Regions from separate parts of the Streptomyces sp. NPDC058678 genome, predicted to be linked through region 1. Evidence: riboswitches for the same ligand, from Rfam matches in the RefSeq annotation. Region 1 holds a riboswitch; each other region holds the start of a gene.

Region 1 (3,203 bases):
GTCATGGCACGTCGCTATTACACAATCCCCCCGCATTCGCCATCGCAGCAGACATACGCCTCGCCATCGAAGGTAAGGATTTCACAATCCTGCGTCGAAGCACCGCCGTCAAATCTCCGCGCGGGGGGAGTGGACAGTGCGTCCAGCCGAGCGCGAGCCAAGGAGGACTGCATCCGAGAATACAGACCCAAAAAGAACGCCACGTCCTGTCGCAATTCACTGGGCCACTTGAACGTGACCTTGACAAGAGGGTGTTCGTGGTCTTTGCATCTGATATTTCTCAGATGAGCGAAAGATTCAACTATCTCGATCGGAAGCGACAGCCAGTCCTCACACGAGAGTGACGTTGTGAAGCTCACAACCGACGAGGACCCTTCAACAGTCTTCACCATGCCAACAATTGACATTTCTTTAGGGTCGGGCAATTCGCCAGTCGACAGCTTGGCCAGAAATTCCTCAGGGCTATGATCGCGCATCCGAAGCACTTCCAGTTCTACTGGCTACGTAGAGGGTGATACCGCTGCATCGGGGCATGCGATAATTCTGCTTCCAGGCTAGTCCGACTCCCCCTGGTGTGCATCTTCACCAGTCTGGGTCGACTTTCGGGGGCCAGATCCCAGTTACGGGTATCGGGACCCTGATTGCGAGTTACGCGTAGGTTCCCGCCACGGCCACGCCCACGGACGCGCCCACGACGGCCGCCACCTGCTTGCATCCGCCTGATCCCCAACCGGGCAGGCCACGGACGGGGGCCGTTCTCACGCGCACTGCCCGTCAATCACCGTGGTTCCCCGTCAGTTCCCGGCCCATCGGGCACGGTAGGGGCACAGCGGGGGTGCTAGGCCTTCAACGCTCGACGGAGCAGACAGATGATCGCTACTCGCTCGCCTGTAATGGCCTTACCTTCGCCGACCGAGAGGTGCTCCAAGCGCCATCCCTCGCGCTCGATGTCCTCGATCTGATCATTGACCCCGGTCAGCGCACCCGTGGTCATCGAGGCGTTCGTAGGGGTTCACGGGCCAGGTCGGAGGGGGCGCGCGTACGGCGGTGAACAGTGGCGGCCGCCGGCGTACTGGACAAAGACCAGGACAACGAGCCGAAGCTGAAGGCTCCGGAAAGGGACTGTACGATCCGTACGTTTTTTGCTGCCGTTCCCTGCATGCCGAAAACGGGAATCTGAATCAAGGCGCACCATCCACGTGCCCGTATCACCAGGTCGGCTAGCCCGCCTGATCTCAGTGCGCCCGCGCCTCGTTCGCATCTTCACACCTGACGGAACATCAACTCCAGGTTGACCAAAAGGGGATTGATCGTTTTTCACTGCCGAACAGGCTGGTGGTGACCATCCCCACCAAACGTCCGGTTTCGTTGGGACTTTCGAGGTGGCGTGCGTCACGATCTCTTCCACGACAAGCCCCCGTCACAGGCGACGGGGCCATCTGAGCGGACGCCGAGTCCTGCTGCTGCCCGGATGCTCTGTCGACAGGAGTGGATCGGCAGGAGTGGAGGACCCAAGCACGACGGGTCGCCGGAGCGGTCACGCCATGACCGAACGAGCAGCCCTTGGGGTGAAGCCGCGTCAGCGGCCGGGCAACTTCGCCAGCCCGAATCCGACAGGTCATCCTTCACAGGCGGCTGACGAAGGCTGAGCGAGCCATGACGGCAACGCAGAACAACCCGCAACTCTCGGGGCCCGGGAACGAGTCCTCGAGGAACAGGAAGACGGAAGCCGTGATCACGGTCCTGGTCGCGATCATCGGCGGATGCTTCGCGGGCATCCTCCGTCGAACGATGGAGGGGGTCTCGTACTACGAGGCCATCAGCACAGGGGCTCTAGCTGCACTCGGGCTGGGCGGTTTCATCTTCGTGGTCTTGACCTACGTCAACAGGTCTTGATCAAGAGCACATCGGCGGTCGGCTAACCTCCACCACCCTTCGGAGGCGCCAACGGGAAGGTCTGATCTTCACGGTGATCCTGTAGGAGACGCGGACAGGTTGAGAGAGGTCTTGGCATCCAGACCAGGACCTCTCTTTTTTATGATTGCGCTCGGTGAGCGCCGCCAGCATCGCGTATGATCGCGGCCCCTCTGCTCGAAGACGACAGGCGGAGGGCCGCGGTTTTCAAGAGCGTCGCACTGAGATGTACGGAAACCGTCCTGACCTGCAAAGACGGTCATTGAGGGCCTCAATGCCCAGTCTTTGGCCCACGCATAGCCCACTGAGGGGAGGATCTCCCCACTCTGGCCTTGAGTCTGCTTCCCTTGATCAGACTGTCCGAGATGGCGCAACTCCCGGACACCTCTGCGCGGATGAGGTACCGATAGGGCATGAGTGATCCGTCGTCGACTTCCCAGCCTCCAGACTGGCCTCACTGCGGATTCAGGGCCAACTCTCCTGACGATCCCATTGGGTGCCGTGGCCACGTCGCGGGGACCTACGATGCATGTCTCGCGCACCTGGAGCCAGGTGAATACCACGATTTCCTGTCCTCGCTACGTCCTGGCGACGATATCGACCTACGTGGAACTCGCTTCGCCGGGTCGATGCTTCGCGATCTGCTCCACGCCACCGAAGACGAAGAATCTAATGCACGTATACGCCTCGCCAATTTCGAAGAGTGCACCTTTGAGGGGAATATCGATTTTAGCGATTCACTTTTTGAGCATTTAGCGCTCTTCAATAGATGTAAATTTCGAGGGCTGGCGGACTTTAATCGAGCGACCTTTCAAGGCGGAAGCATATTTGCAGAATCTGAATTCACTCGCGCGAGTTTCGTGCGTGCCATCTTTCAAGGTGTAGGGCATTTCAAAGAGTGCACGTTCGGCAATGCAGACTTCACCGAGACGACGTTTCAAAGTTTCGCGCAATTTGACGATTCAGAGTTCCTTGACACTTGCACCATAACGGCCACCTTTGAAGATGACGCCACATTTATCCAAATTAAAAGCGCCAAGGAGATCGACTTCTCATACTCGTCCTTTAATGGCGCGGCCGCATTCGCCAGATCCGAGTTCACCGGGCAAGTCAAATTTGATTCGGTCAGATTCGTGCGCCAAGCCAGGTTCGACGGCGTCTCTTCATCGGGTCCGGGTGCACTCTCTGTCCACAGTGCGCAATTCACTGAATCGTGCATCTTCACTGGCGCCAGCCTGCAATACGCAATTTTCGAGAATACCACTTTTGGGTCGCGCGCGGATTTCAAC
Region 2 (3,203 bases), on a different contig from region 1:
TGCCGTAACCGGAGCAGGCGTCAACGCATGTGAAGGCTGTAGCCGTCCGGTTCGCGTCGAGTCGCCGGGGCGTTCCATCCGTATTCTCTGATCATGGCCGCACCCACCGCATATTCACTCATCGCCACCGACCTGGACGGAACGCTGCTCCGAGGCGACGACACCCTCTCCGACCGGTCGCTCGCCGCGCTCGCGCGGGTGGCGGCGGCAGGGGCCCGGCATCTGGTGGTGACCGGCCGCCCGGCGCCCAGAGTGCGGCCGCTCCTCGACGACCTGGGCAGCGAGGGGCTCGCGGTGTGCGGGCAGGGCGCGCAGGTGTACGACGCCGGCGCGGACCGTCTGCTGTGGTCGGTCACCCTGGACCGGGAGCTGGCCGAGACCGCGCTCGGCAAGATCGAGGCCGAGATCGGCCAGGTGTACGCGGCCGTGGACCAGGACGGCGTCCACGGGCTGACCCTCATCGAGCCGGGCTATCTGATGCCCCACCCGACCCTGCCCGCGGTACGGGTCGGGAGGCGCGACGACCTGTGGAGCGAGCCGATCAGCAAGGTGCTGCTGCGCCATCCCGACCTGTCCGACGACGAGTTGGCGGCGACGGCCCGCGGAGTGATCGGTTCCCTGGCGACGGTCACCATGTCGGGTCCCGGGACCGTCGAACTCCAGCCATGCGGCATCACCAAGGCGACGGGGCTCGCCCTGGCCGCCGACCATCTGGGCCTCGGGCCCGAACACACCATCGCCTTCGGGGACATGCCCAACGACATCCCCATGTTCGACTGGGCCGCCCGCGGCGTGGCCATGGCCAACGCCCACCCCGAACTGAAGTCCGTGGCCGACGAGATCACCTTGTCCAACGAGGACGACGGCATCGCCGTCGTCCTCGAGAGACTGTTTCCGCGCCGGTAGGGCTCAGTACGCCCCGAAGACGTTGTCGATCGAGCCGTACCGCGCGGCCGCGTAGTTGCAGGCCGCGGTGATGTTCGCGACCGGGTCGTACGGGTCCCACGACGTGCCGTCCACGTGATACGCCTGGAAGGTCGGGTCGATGGTCTGGAGCAGGCCCTTGGACGGAGTGCCGGCGGCGGCGTTGGAGTCCCAGTTGTTGATGGCCTGCGGGTTGCCGGACGACTCGCGCATGACGTTGCGGTAAATGCCGTCGTACGAGCCGGGAATCCCCTTTTGCGCCATGATGTCCAGCGCTTCGCGGATCCAGCCGTCGAGGTTGTTCGCGTACGTCTTGACCGAGGCCTGGGTGGCGGTGGCCACGGACTGGGTGGACTTCTTGGCGGGCGCGCTCGCCTTCTTGGTCGTCCTGACCTTCAGCTCGAGACCCGCGTGCATCAGCCGGGGGTTGTCGCCGACGGCCTTGCGGTTGTCCTTGTGGAGCTGCTGCCAGCCGCCGGGAGTGCCGTACTTGTCCGCGATGCCATAGAGCGTGTCGCCCTTGACCGTGGTGTACGTGACGGTCCTGACCTGCGCCGCGGCCGGCGCGGCGGCGGGGACCTTGGCCGGCTGTGCGGCGCTCGCGGTGGTCGTGCTCAGGAGCGGGAGGGCGAGGGCGGCGATGCCGGTTCCGGCTGTGACGACGCCTCGGGTGAGCGGGCTGGTTCGGGTGCGACGGTGCTTGCCTCGTGCGGCCATGGCGCTGTTCCTCTCCGGCGCCTACGAGGTGAGCTGTCGGGTTCGGGCGGGAGCTGCCCGGCCGCGCCGCCGTGAGGCGGCGCGACTTCACCCCTAGTCGTACCGGCGTGATTTCCGGTGCGGCGACTTACCTGGTTCCCCCGCTCCTGCCGTGCGGTGATGGTCGATGAGTGTCCTGTTGGGCGGCGGCAGGATTAGGCGTCCGCCCGACAGGCCCGGAACGTATGCGAGAGCACATGTCCGTAACAAGTGCCGGATTCACACATCGACCTGTTGACCTTGGTCTGAGGCATATGGGGCGCTTGATCCTTTGCGGTTGCCAAGACTCAACTCGCGCACCGTGCAAGGGGGAATGTGAGCCGGTGGCATCGAGGCCGAAATCGGGCGCGAGTGACCCAACTCACGCGCGTTCGCAAGGGTGTCAAATCGGGCAATGAGCCCAACTCGTAGTCAACCGGCCGTCCGTGGGATCCGCTTCTCCCACGTCCGGTGGAAGACCACCTCGTCGCTGTCCGTGCAGATCACCTCATTGGAGGCGAAAAAGTCCGTTTCGTCGCAGCTGAGCTCCGACCGGGTACGCACCGTCGCCTCCCAGGCGAGCTCGGGGCGGTGCAGTCGGACCGACCACTCCGACCGGGCACGGGCCGACAGTGGGTCCGACTCGTTGATCGTGAACGTCTCCAGCGCGTCCTCGGTGCACTCCAGACCGTCGGGATACACCCGGGTGCCGCCGGGGCGCGGGTCGACCTCCAGCCGCCACTCACCCTTGGCCACATCGCGTACGACCAGCCGCTCCGGTCGCGGTTCGTCCAGCGTGACCGGGGAGTTGACGCCGAGCGGCTCGGACTGCTCCGGTTCCTCGAAGGTGATGCCGGAGACGGATTCCCCTGCCCGCACCGGCAGTTCGAGGAAGCTGCCCTCCGGGTCCAGCGCGAAGCCGGCCGCCGAGTCGGGCTGCGGCCAGATCCACGGCCAGTACGTGGAGGAGACCGACAGGCGGATGCGGTGGCCGGGCGGGAAGGCGTGGCCGATGCCGTTCAGCTCGAACTCCACGTCCTCCGTGACACCCGGCTCCCACGGCACGACCTTGTCCCGTCCCTGCCGCGCCGACAGGTTCAGCACGCCCCGGGTGACCAGGGTCGAGGAGTCGTCCGGGGCCACGTCGCAGACCCGGGCGATCACCTGGCCGCGCGGCACCTCGGAGGTCAGCCTGAGCCGTACCCTCGGCCGCCCCAACACCCACAACTCCTCGGCGGCTTCGAACTCGAAGCACACCGACCTGCCGTCCTCCTCGCGCTGGTCGGGCGGCAGGTCGGCGTCGTTCCCGAGGGGGAGGAAGCGGCCGGCGTCGATGCCGGTGTGCTGCGGGGAGCGAACGAGGAAAGGGGCACCCTGAAGGCCGTACGAGATCGTCGTGACGTTGGGGGAGGGCCAGGCCGGCTCGCCGACCCAGCGGCCGGGCAGGGTGTCGTGGACCGTGGCCGGGGGGTGGGAGTCGCTGACGTAGGCACGCAGGAGGGGTTCGGACATCGCGCCCGTGTCCTTGCCCTTGAGCCAGTGGT
Region 3 (3,203 bases), on a different contig from region 1:
GGCTGTCCCAGCTGCACGGCCGCTGGGCCGCGGAGTCCCGGCTCGTGCGCTCCCCCCTCACCTACGGTGAGAAGGTCATCGGCAGCCGCCGCGGCCACACCGGACACCAGCACCTGCCCTGGGTCGCGCTCGACACCGACGCCACCGAGGAGCGCGGCGAGGTCTACGGCTGCGCCCTCGGCTGGTCCGGGTCCTGGCGGATCGCCGTGGCCCAACTCCCGGACGCCCGCGTGCAGATCACCGGCGGGGCCGGGTACGACGACTCCGGCCTGCTGCGGCTGGCGGCGGGGGAGTCCTTCACGACGCCCGTGTTCGCCGGCCTGTGGAGCGACGGCGGCTTCGGCGGGGCGAGCCGCGCCTGGCACGCGTACCAGCGTGCGTATGTGATCCCGGACGCGGACCAGGACCGGCCGGTGCTGTTCAACTCCTGGGAGGCCACGGAGTTCGACATCTCCGAGGAGCAGCAGGGGGTGCTGGCGCGGCGGGCCGCGGCGATCGGCGTCGAGCTGTTCGTCGTCGACGACGGCTGGTTCGGAGCCCGCACCAGCGACCGCGCCGGGCTCGGCGACTGGAAGCCCAACCCCGACCGCTTCCCCGGCGGCCTCAAGCCGCTCGGCGACTACGTGCACGCCCTCGGTATGCGGTTCGGCATCTGGGTCGAGCCGGAGATGGTCAACCCGGACAGCGAGCTGTACCGGGCTCACCCGGACTGGGTGCAGTACCAGTCGGGACGAAAGCGGACGGAACTGCGCAATCAACTCGTACTGAACCTCGCGCGCGAGGACGTCCAGGAATACCTCTGGGGGCAGCTCCACGAGCTCCTCTCCAGTGCCCCGATCGACTACGTGAAGTGGGACTTCAACCGCTGCTTCACCGACGCGGGCTGGCCCGGCGAGTCCTATCCGCAGCGCCTGTGGGTCGACCACGTGCACGCCCTGTACCGCCTGTTGGACCGGCTGCGGGCCGCCCACCCGGGCGTCGCCTTCGAGTCCTGCTCGGGCGGCGGCGGCCGGATCGACCTCGGCGTGATGAGCCGTACGGACCAGGTGTGGACCTCCGACAACACCGACCCGCTCGACCGGCTCGCCATCCAGCACGGCTTCAGTCAGGTCCACCCCGCCCGGGTCATGGCCGCCTGGGTCACCGACAGCCCCAACACCCAGCTCAACGGCCGGGTCAGCTCGCTGCGGTTCCGCTTCGTGAGCGCCATGGCCGGGGTGCTCGGCGTCGGCGGGGACCTCGCCGAGTGGACCGAGGAGGAGCTCGCCGAGGCCGGTGACTGGGTGGCTCTCTACAAGGAGATCCGGCCCCTCGTGCAGCGCGGCGACCTCTACCGGCTGCGGCCCCCGGAGGGCGGGCTGAGCGCGGTGCAGTACGTGCTGGGCGACGAGGCCGTCGTCCTGGCCTGGCTCCAAGCGCAGCGCTACGGCGAGCCCGTGCCGGCGCTGCGACTGCGAGGCCTCGACCCGTCAGCGTCGTATGAATGCCGCGAAACGGGCGAAGTTCACAGAGGTGCCGTACTGCTGCATCACGGACTGCGGACGCAGGTGCGCGGTGACCTGGATGCGACGATTCTCCGCCTGCGTCGTATCTAGGGTTTCTGTCTGAAATGGCGCCTTCGTTCCAACTCCGGTCGGAGCAAAGGCGCCTGGGGGGCGGCCACGTGAGGAGCGTCATATTCGTGACCGTGCGTTGCCCGTCATGTTCACGTAATCAACACGCTTTTCATGGGTGTTTGGCCAAAAGGGCAGTCCCCTAATGCACTCAGTGTGACCGGGAATTCTCTCAGGTGACCAACAGAAAGGTATTCGGGGGCAACCACTTACTTGTCCCTTTGCGTCCTGGTCGCTTACGTTCACCACTCATCCGGACGGACGCCCAATCCTGCCGCCGCCCGGAACCCGCACACACCCACCCGTACACGGCAGGAGCGGGGGACCCACAGGTACAACGCCTGTTCCGGTCTCCGGAACGGCTAGGGGTTAAGTCGTACTTCGGTACGGCCGGGCATCTCCAGTCCGCACCCGACAGCTCACCTCGCAGGCGCCGGAGAGGAATTCGCCATGCCCGCGAAGGGTAAGCACCGCCGACCGAAGTCCCAGCGCTTCACTCGCTCCATCGCCGTCGCCGGAACCGGCGGCGCCGCACTTGCGCTCCCGCTTCTCGGGGCCACCGGCGCGCACGCCGCCACCCCGCAGTCCGTCTCGGAAAAGGCCGTTCAGTCGTCCGTTCCGGCCACCGTGCAGAAGGTGGCCGAAAAGGCGGCGGCCGAAAAGCAGGAGGCCGCGCAGACTTCGGGCGCGAAGACCTACTCCGTGCGAGCCGGTGACTATCTCGCGAAGATCGCGGACGAGCAGAACGTCAGCGGTGGCTGGAAGAAGCTCTACTCCGACAACCGCGCGGCCGTCGGCGACGACCCGTCGCTGATCCACCCCGGCCTGAAGCTCTCGATCGGCAAGAAGGCGGCGACGAGCACGCCCAAGTCGTCGTCCTCCTCGGACTCTTCCTCTTCTTCGTCCAAGTCGTCGGATTCGTCGAAGCCGTCCAAGTCGTCGGATTCGTCTGATTCATCCGCGTCGTCGCAGTCGTCCTCCTCGTCGAAGACCGAGGCGGCCGCCCAGAGCGCCGACACCGCCGGCAACTCCAGCGGCTTCAGCCTCCCGGTGAGCGGTGCCTCCGTCGGTACCGCCTACCGCACGGCGGGCAGCATGTGGTCCAGCGGCTACCACACGGGCGTCGACTTCGTCGTCCCAACCGGCACCTCCCTGAAGGCGGTCGGCGCGGGCACGGTCGTCTCCGCGGGCTGGGGCGGCGCGTACGGCAACCAGGTCGTCATCAAGCTCGCCGACGGCTACTACGCCCAGTACGCCCACCTGTCCTCGCTCTCCGTCTCCAGCGGCCAGTCCGTGACGGCCGGCCAGCAGGTCGGCCTCTCCGGCGCCACCGGCAACGTGACCGGTCCGCACCTGCACTTCGAGATCCGCACCACGCCCGACTACGGCTCGGACGTGGACCCGGTCGCCTACCTCCGCTCGAAGGGCGTGGCCGTCGGCTGACGCTCCTTCCAGCGCCCCTGAGGGTGGCGCCCCACACACCACCGAAGGCCGGACCCCGATCCCCGGGTCCGGCCTTCGGTGCGTTCGCCCTTCCTCACTCATGATCACTTCGTTGCGGTCTTGTGGCAGGGGTGCACGGAGCGTCGA
Region 4 (3,203 bases), on a different contig from region 1:
CGCAGTCGTGACTGGTACATGGCGTAGGCCTGGGCGAGGGTCTTCTCGAAGCCGTCGGTGGCCTGGGCGGCGAAGTCCTCCTCGTCGATCAGCTCGTTCTTCAGGTTCGAGACCTTGGCGCTGAAGGACTTCGGCGGGAAGCGCTTGGGGTCGAGGTCCAGGTCACGGCAGACGAGCGCCATCAGACGCTTGCTGTCGGCCGCGTCGTAGATCGAGAAGGAGGAGGTGAAGCCCAGCTTCTTCGACTCCCGTCGCAGGATCCGCACGCAGGCACTGTGGAACGTCATCACCCACATCGCGTTCGCGCGCGGGCCGACGAGCTGCTCGACGCGTTCCTTCATCTCGCCCGCGGCTTTGTTGGTGAAGGTGATCGCGAGGATCTGGCCCGGATGCACGTGCCGCTCGCCGAGTAGGTGGGCGATGCGGTGGGTGAGTACGCGGGTCTTGCCGGAGCCCGCGCCGGCCACGATGAGCAGCGGGGTGCCGTGGTGCACGACCGCGGCGCGCTGGTTTTCGTTCAGTCCGTCCAGGAGCGCGGCCGCGTCCACCACCGGGCGCGGGGCGCCGTCACGGTAGTACGCGTCCCGGTCCGGCGGCACGTCGAACTTCCCGCCGAACAGATCGTCCGGAACCGGCTCCGGTACGTGATCGTCCTCGGGGGGTGGCGGGTGTTCCTCCTCGTGGGCCCGGGGGGCCTGGAGGTTCGCCAGGAAGCTGTCGTCAAAGAGGCTGCTCATCGCTCTCCGAGTCTAGGGCGCCCCACTGACAGCCCGCCGCCGCCCCGAGAACATCGCCTGATTCGGCGGCTTCAGGGGCCGAAGATCTTGCGGAGGTCGACCGACCCGGCCGACTTACCGTCCGCAAGGGTGTCATCACGGTCAGCGATCGGCCGAGTCGAGATGGTGGATCGCCTGCCGAAAGGACCGAAAGGCGCATATACCGCAGCAGAGCACCATGGATTGATCACGGCGAGCGGCATGCCTGACCCAAGGTCACGAAAATGTATCGGGCATATCGAACATCAACCTTCACAGGGGCCACACCAGTTGGCTACCGTGCCGGGCAGGCCGTACGACCCCCTCCGGCGAACGTCGCCGGGCCGCGCGGCCTCCGCCGAGTCCGACGCGCCGCCGTGCGCCCGGAGCCGGGGACCCACCGAACTTGGGGTGAATCGGCCCGCATTCCCTCCGGGGAAGGGCCGTAGGGCAAACCTTCCTAGCCACCCGCCCGAACCCGACAGCTAACTCGGTAGGCGGAACGTGGAAGGAGTCGCCTCCCTTGGCGTCGCACCGCAAGTCGCGTCCTTCGGGTACGCGCGTAGCAGGCATACGGACCCCCGCCCTTGCCACGGCCGCCCTCACCTCCGTGGCCCTGCTGTCCCAGACGGCCAACGCCGCCCCGTCGGCCGACGACAAACCGAGCCTCGAAGAGGTCGAGAAGAAGGTCGACGACCTGTACCGGCAGGCGGAGTCGGCGACCGACAAGTACAACGCGGCCGAGGAGAAGACCGCCAAGCAGCGCAAGCGCGTCGACACCCTCCTCGACGACGTCGCCAAGCGCACCCAGAGCCTCAACGAGGCCCGGGAGGAGCTCGGTTCCTTCGCCGCCGCCCAGTACCGCAGCGGCGCCTCCACCCCCGACACGGCGACCTTCCTGCTCGCGGACTCCCCGCAGGACTACTTCGACCAGACCCAGTTGATGGGCCGGCTGACCAATCGCCAGAAGGGCGCGGTCGACGACTACGTCACCGAGCAGTCCGCGACGATGAAGAAGCGCCAGGAGGCCACCGAGAGCCTTCGGACGCTCACCGAGTCGCAGGGCGACCTGAAGACCGCCAAGGCCACCGTCCAGAAGAAGCTCGCCGACGCCCGCGCGCTGCTGTCCCAGCTGACCGCCGAGGAGAAGGCACGGCTCGCGGCGATCGAGCAGAAGAAGCAGCAGGAGGCCGCGGCCAAGGCGGCGGAGCTGGCACGGCAGCAGGCGGCGGAGCAGAAGGCCCGGGAGGAGGCGGCTCAGCAGGAGGCGAACAGCAGCGCGTCGAGCTCGTCCTCCTCCACCTCCAGCTCCACCTCCACCGCCACGGACTCCGCGTACGCCACCAAGGCCGAGAAGGCACTCGCCTTCGCCCGCGCCCAGATCGGCAAGCCGTACGTCTGGGGCGCCACCGGCCCCGAGTCCTACGACTGCTCCGGGCTCACCCAGGCTGCCTGGAAGGCCGCCGGCGTGGACATCCCGCGCGTCACGTACGACCAGGTCAACGCCGGCACCACGGTCTCCCTCTCCGCCGCCCAGCCCGGTGACCTGGTGTTCTTCTACGACGATCTCAGCCACGTCGGCATGTACATCGGCAACGGCATGATGATCCACGCCCCGAAGCCGGGCGCGTACGTCCGCGAGGAGTCGATCTACTACGACGGCGAGTCGTCGATCCACAGCGTGGTGCGGCCGGCCTGACGCGACGCTCGAAGGCTCTGTCGGCGGCCTACGCCGCCGGCAGAGCCGAGGTCACGTCCACAGCACGGCGATGAAGATGTTCGCGGTGGTCAACAGGCCCACCAGGCCGAACAGCCCCTTCTCCACCTTCTCCTCATCCCGCTTCACGTAGACGAGCCCGAGGATCACGATCAGCAGGGCCAGCTTCACGCCGATCTTGATGTTGTTGACGGGCTGGTCGTCGGCCTGGTTGAGCCCGACCAGGATGACGCCGGTGACCAGCATCGTCAGGGCGCCGTGCAGCATCGCCGGGACGAACCGGGCGGTGCCCTGCCCCATCGCCTTCATCTGGGTGAGGAAGCCGCCGAGCAGCGAGGCGATGCCGACGATGTGCAGGCCGACGAAGAGATGGATGAGTACGTCCATGAGGCCGGAGCCTAATCAGGGCCCGGGCGCCGCCCGACACCGCCCCGCCCCGAGAACACCTCGCGCGCCCGCCACCCGTGCCGACCGGATCTTGCATATATGCGCCCCATAGCACTCCGCCGCCCCCATAGGTCCCGGTTCGACACATCGGTCATCGCTCTGCGTGAAGTAGACGGCCCTCACGGTGGATCACGGTCACATCCGGTCACCCGGCGGTCAGCTGGAGGAACTTCCGTACATCGCGTTACCAAGCCGTCACTGTCGGGTTTAGCGTCCTCCACCAGGTGACCGGCTCCCCACCGCCGCCCGGGCCAGGGGCGGCAGTCGGCCACCACCGCCGAGAA

The links. Region 1 has a riboswitch for cyclic di-AMP ahead of ACFWWR_RS16970 (hypothetical protein). Riboswitches for the same ligand answer to the same signal wherever they lie in the genome.
Region 2: another riboswitch for cyclic di-AMP. It lies ahead of ACFWWR_RS12830 (transglycosylase SLT domain-containing protein); the one in region 1 lies ahead of ACFWWR_RS16970 (hypothetical protein).
Region 3: another riboswitch for cyclic di-AMP. It lies ahead of ACFWWR_RS01290 (peptidoglycan DD-metalloendopeptidase family protein); the one in region 1 lies ahead of ACFWWR_RS16970 (hypothetical protein).
Region 4: another riboswitch for cyclic di-AMP. It lies ahead of ACFWWR_RS14455 (NlpC/P60 family protein); the one in region 1 lies ahead of ACFWWR_RS16970 (hypothetical protein).

Annotation. Positions count from the first base shown of each region.
Region 1 is NZ_JBHXSG010000016.1:36,248-39,450, forward strand. It holds gene ACFWWR_RS16965 (hypothetical protein) at 839-994, opposite strand; cyclic di-AMP (ydaO/yuaA leader) riboswitch at 1,439-1,649, shown strand; gene ACFWWR_RS16970 (hypothetical protein) at 1,657-1,896, shown strand; gene ACFWWR_RS16975 (pentapeptide repeat-containing protein) at 2,328-3,203, shown strand, end outside.
Region 2 is NZ_JBHXSG010000010.1:133,487-136,689, forward strand. It holds gene ACFWWR_RS12825 (HAD family hydrolase) at 94-906, shown strand; gene ACFWWR_RS12830 (transglycosylase SLT domain-containing protein) at 910-1,641, opposite strand; cyclic di-AMP (ydaO/yuaA leader) riboswitch at 1,647-1,810, opposite strand; gene ACFWWR_RS12835 (CocE/NonD family hydrolase) at 2,092-3,203, opposite strand, start outside.
Region 3 is NZ_JBHXSG010000001.1:293,917-297,119, forward strand. It holds gene ACFWWR_RS01285 (alpha-galactosidase) at 1-1,595, shown strand, start outside; cyclic di-AMP (ydaO/yuaA leader) riboswitch at 1,899-2,059, shown strand; gene ACFWWR_RS01290 (peptidoglycan DD-metalloendopeptidase family protein) at 2,064-3,056, shown strand.
Region 4 is NZ_JBHXSG010000012.1:145,816-149,018, reverse strand. It holds gene pcrA (DNA helicase PcrA) at 1-737, opposite strand, end outside; cyclic di-AMP (ydaO/yuaA leader) riboswitch at 1,102-1,271, shown strand; gene ACFWWR_RS14455 (NlpC/P60 family protein) at 1,279-2,454, shown strand; gene ACFWWR_RS14450 (hypothetical protein) at 2,506-2,859, opposite strand.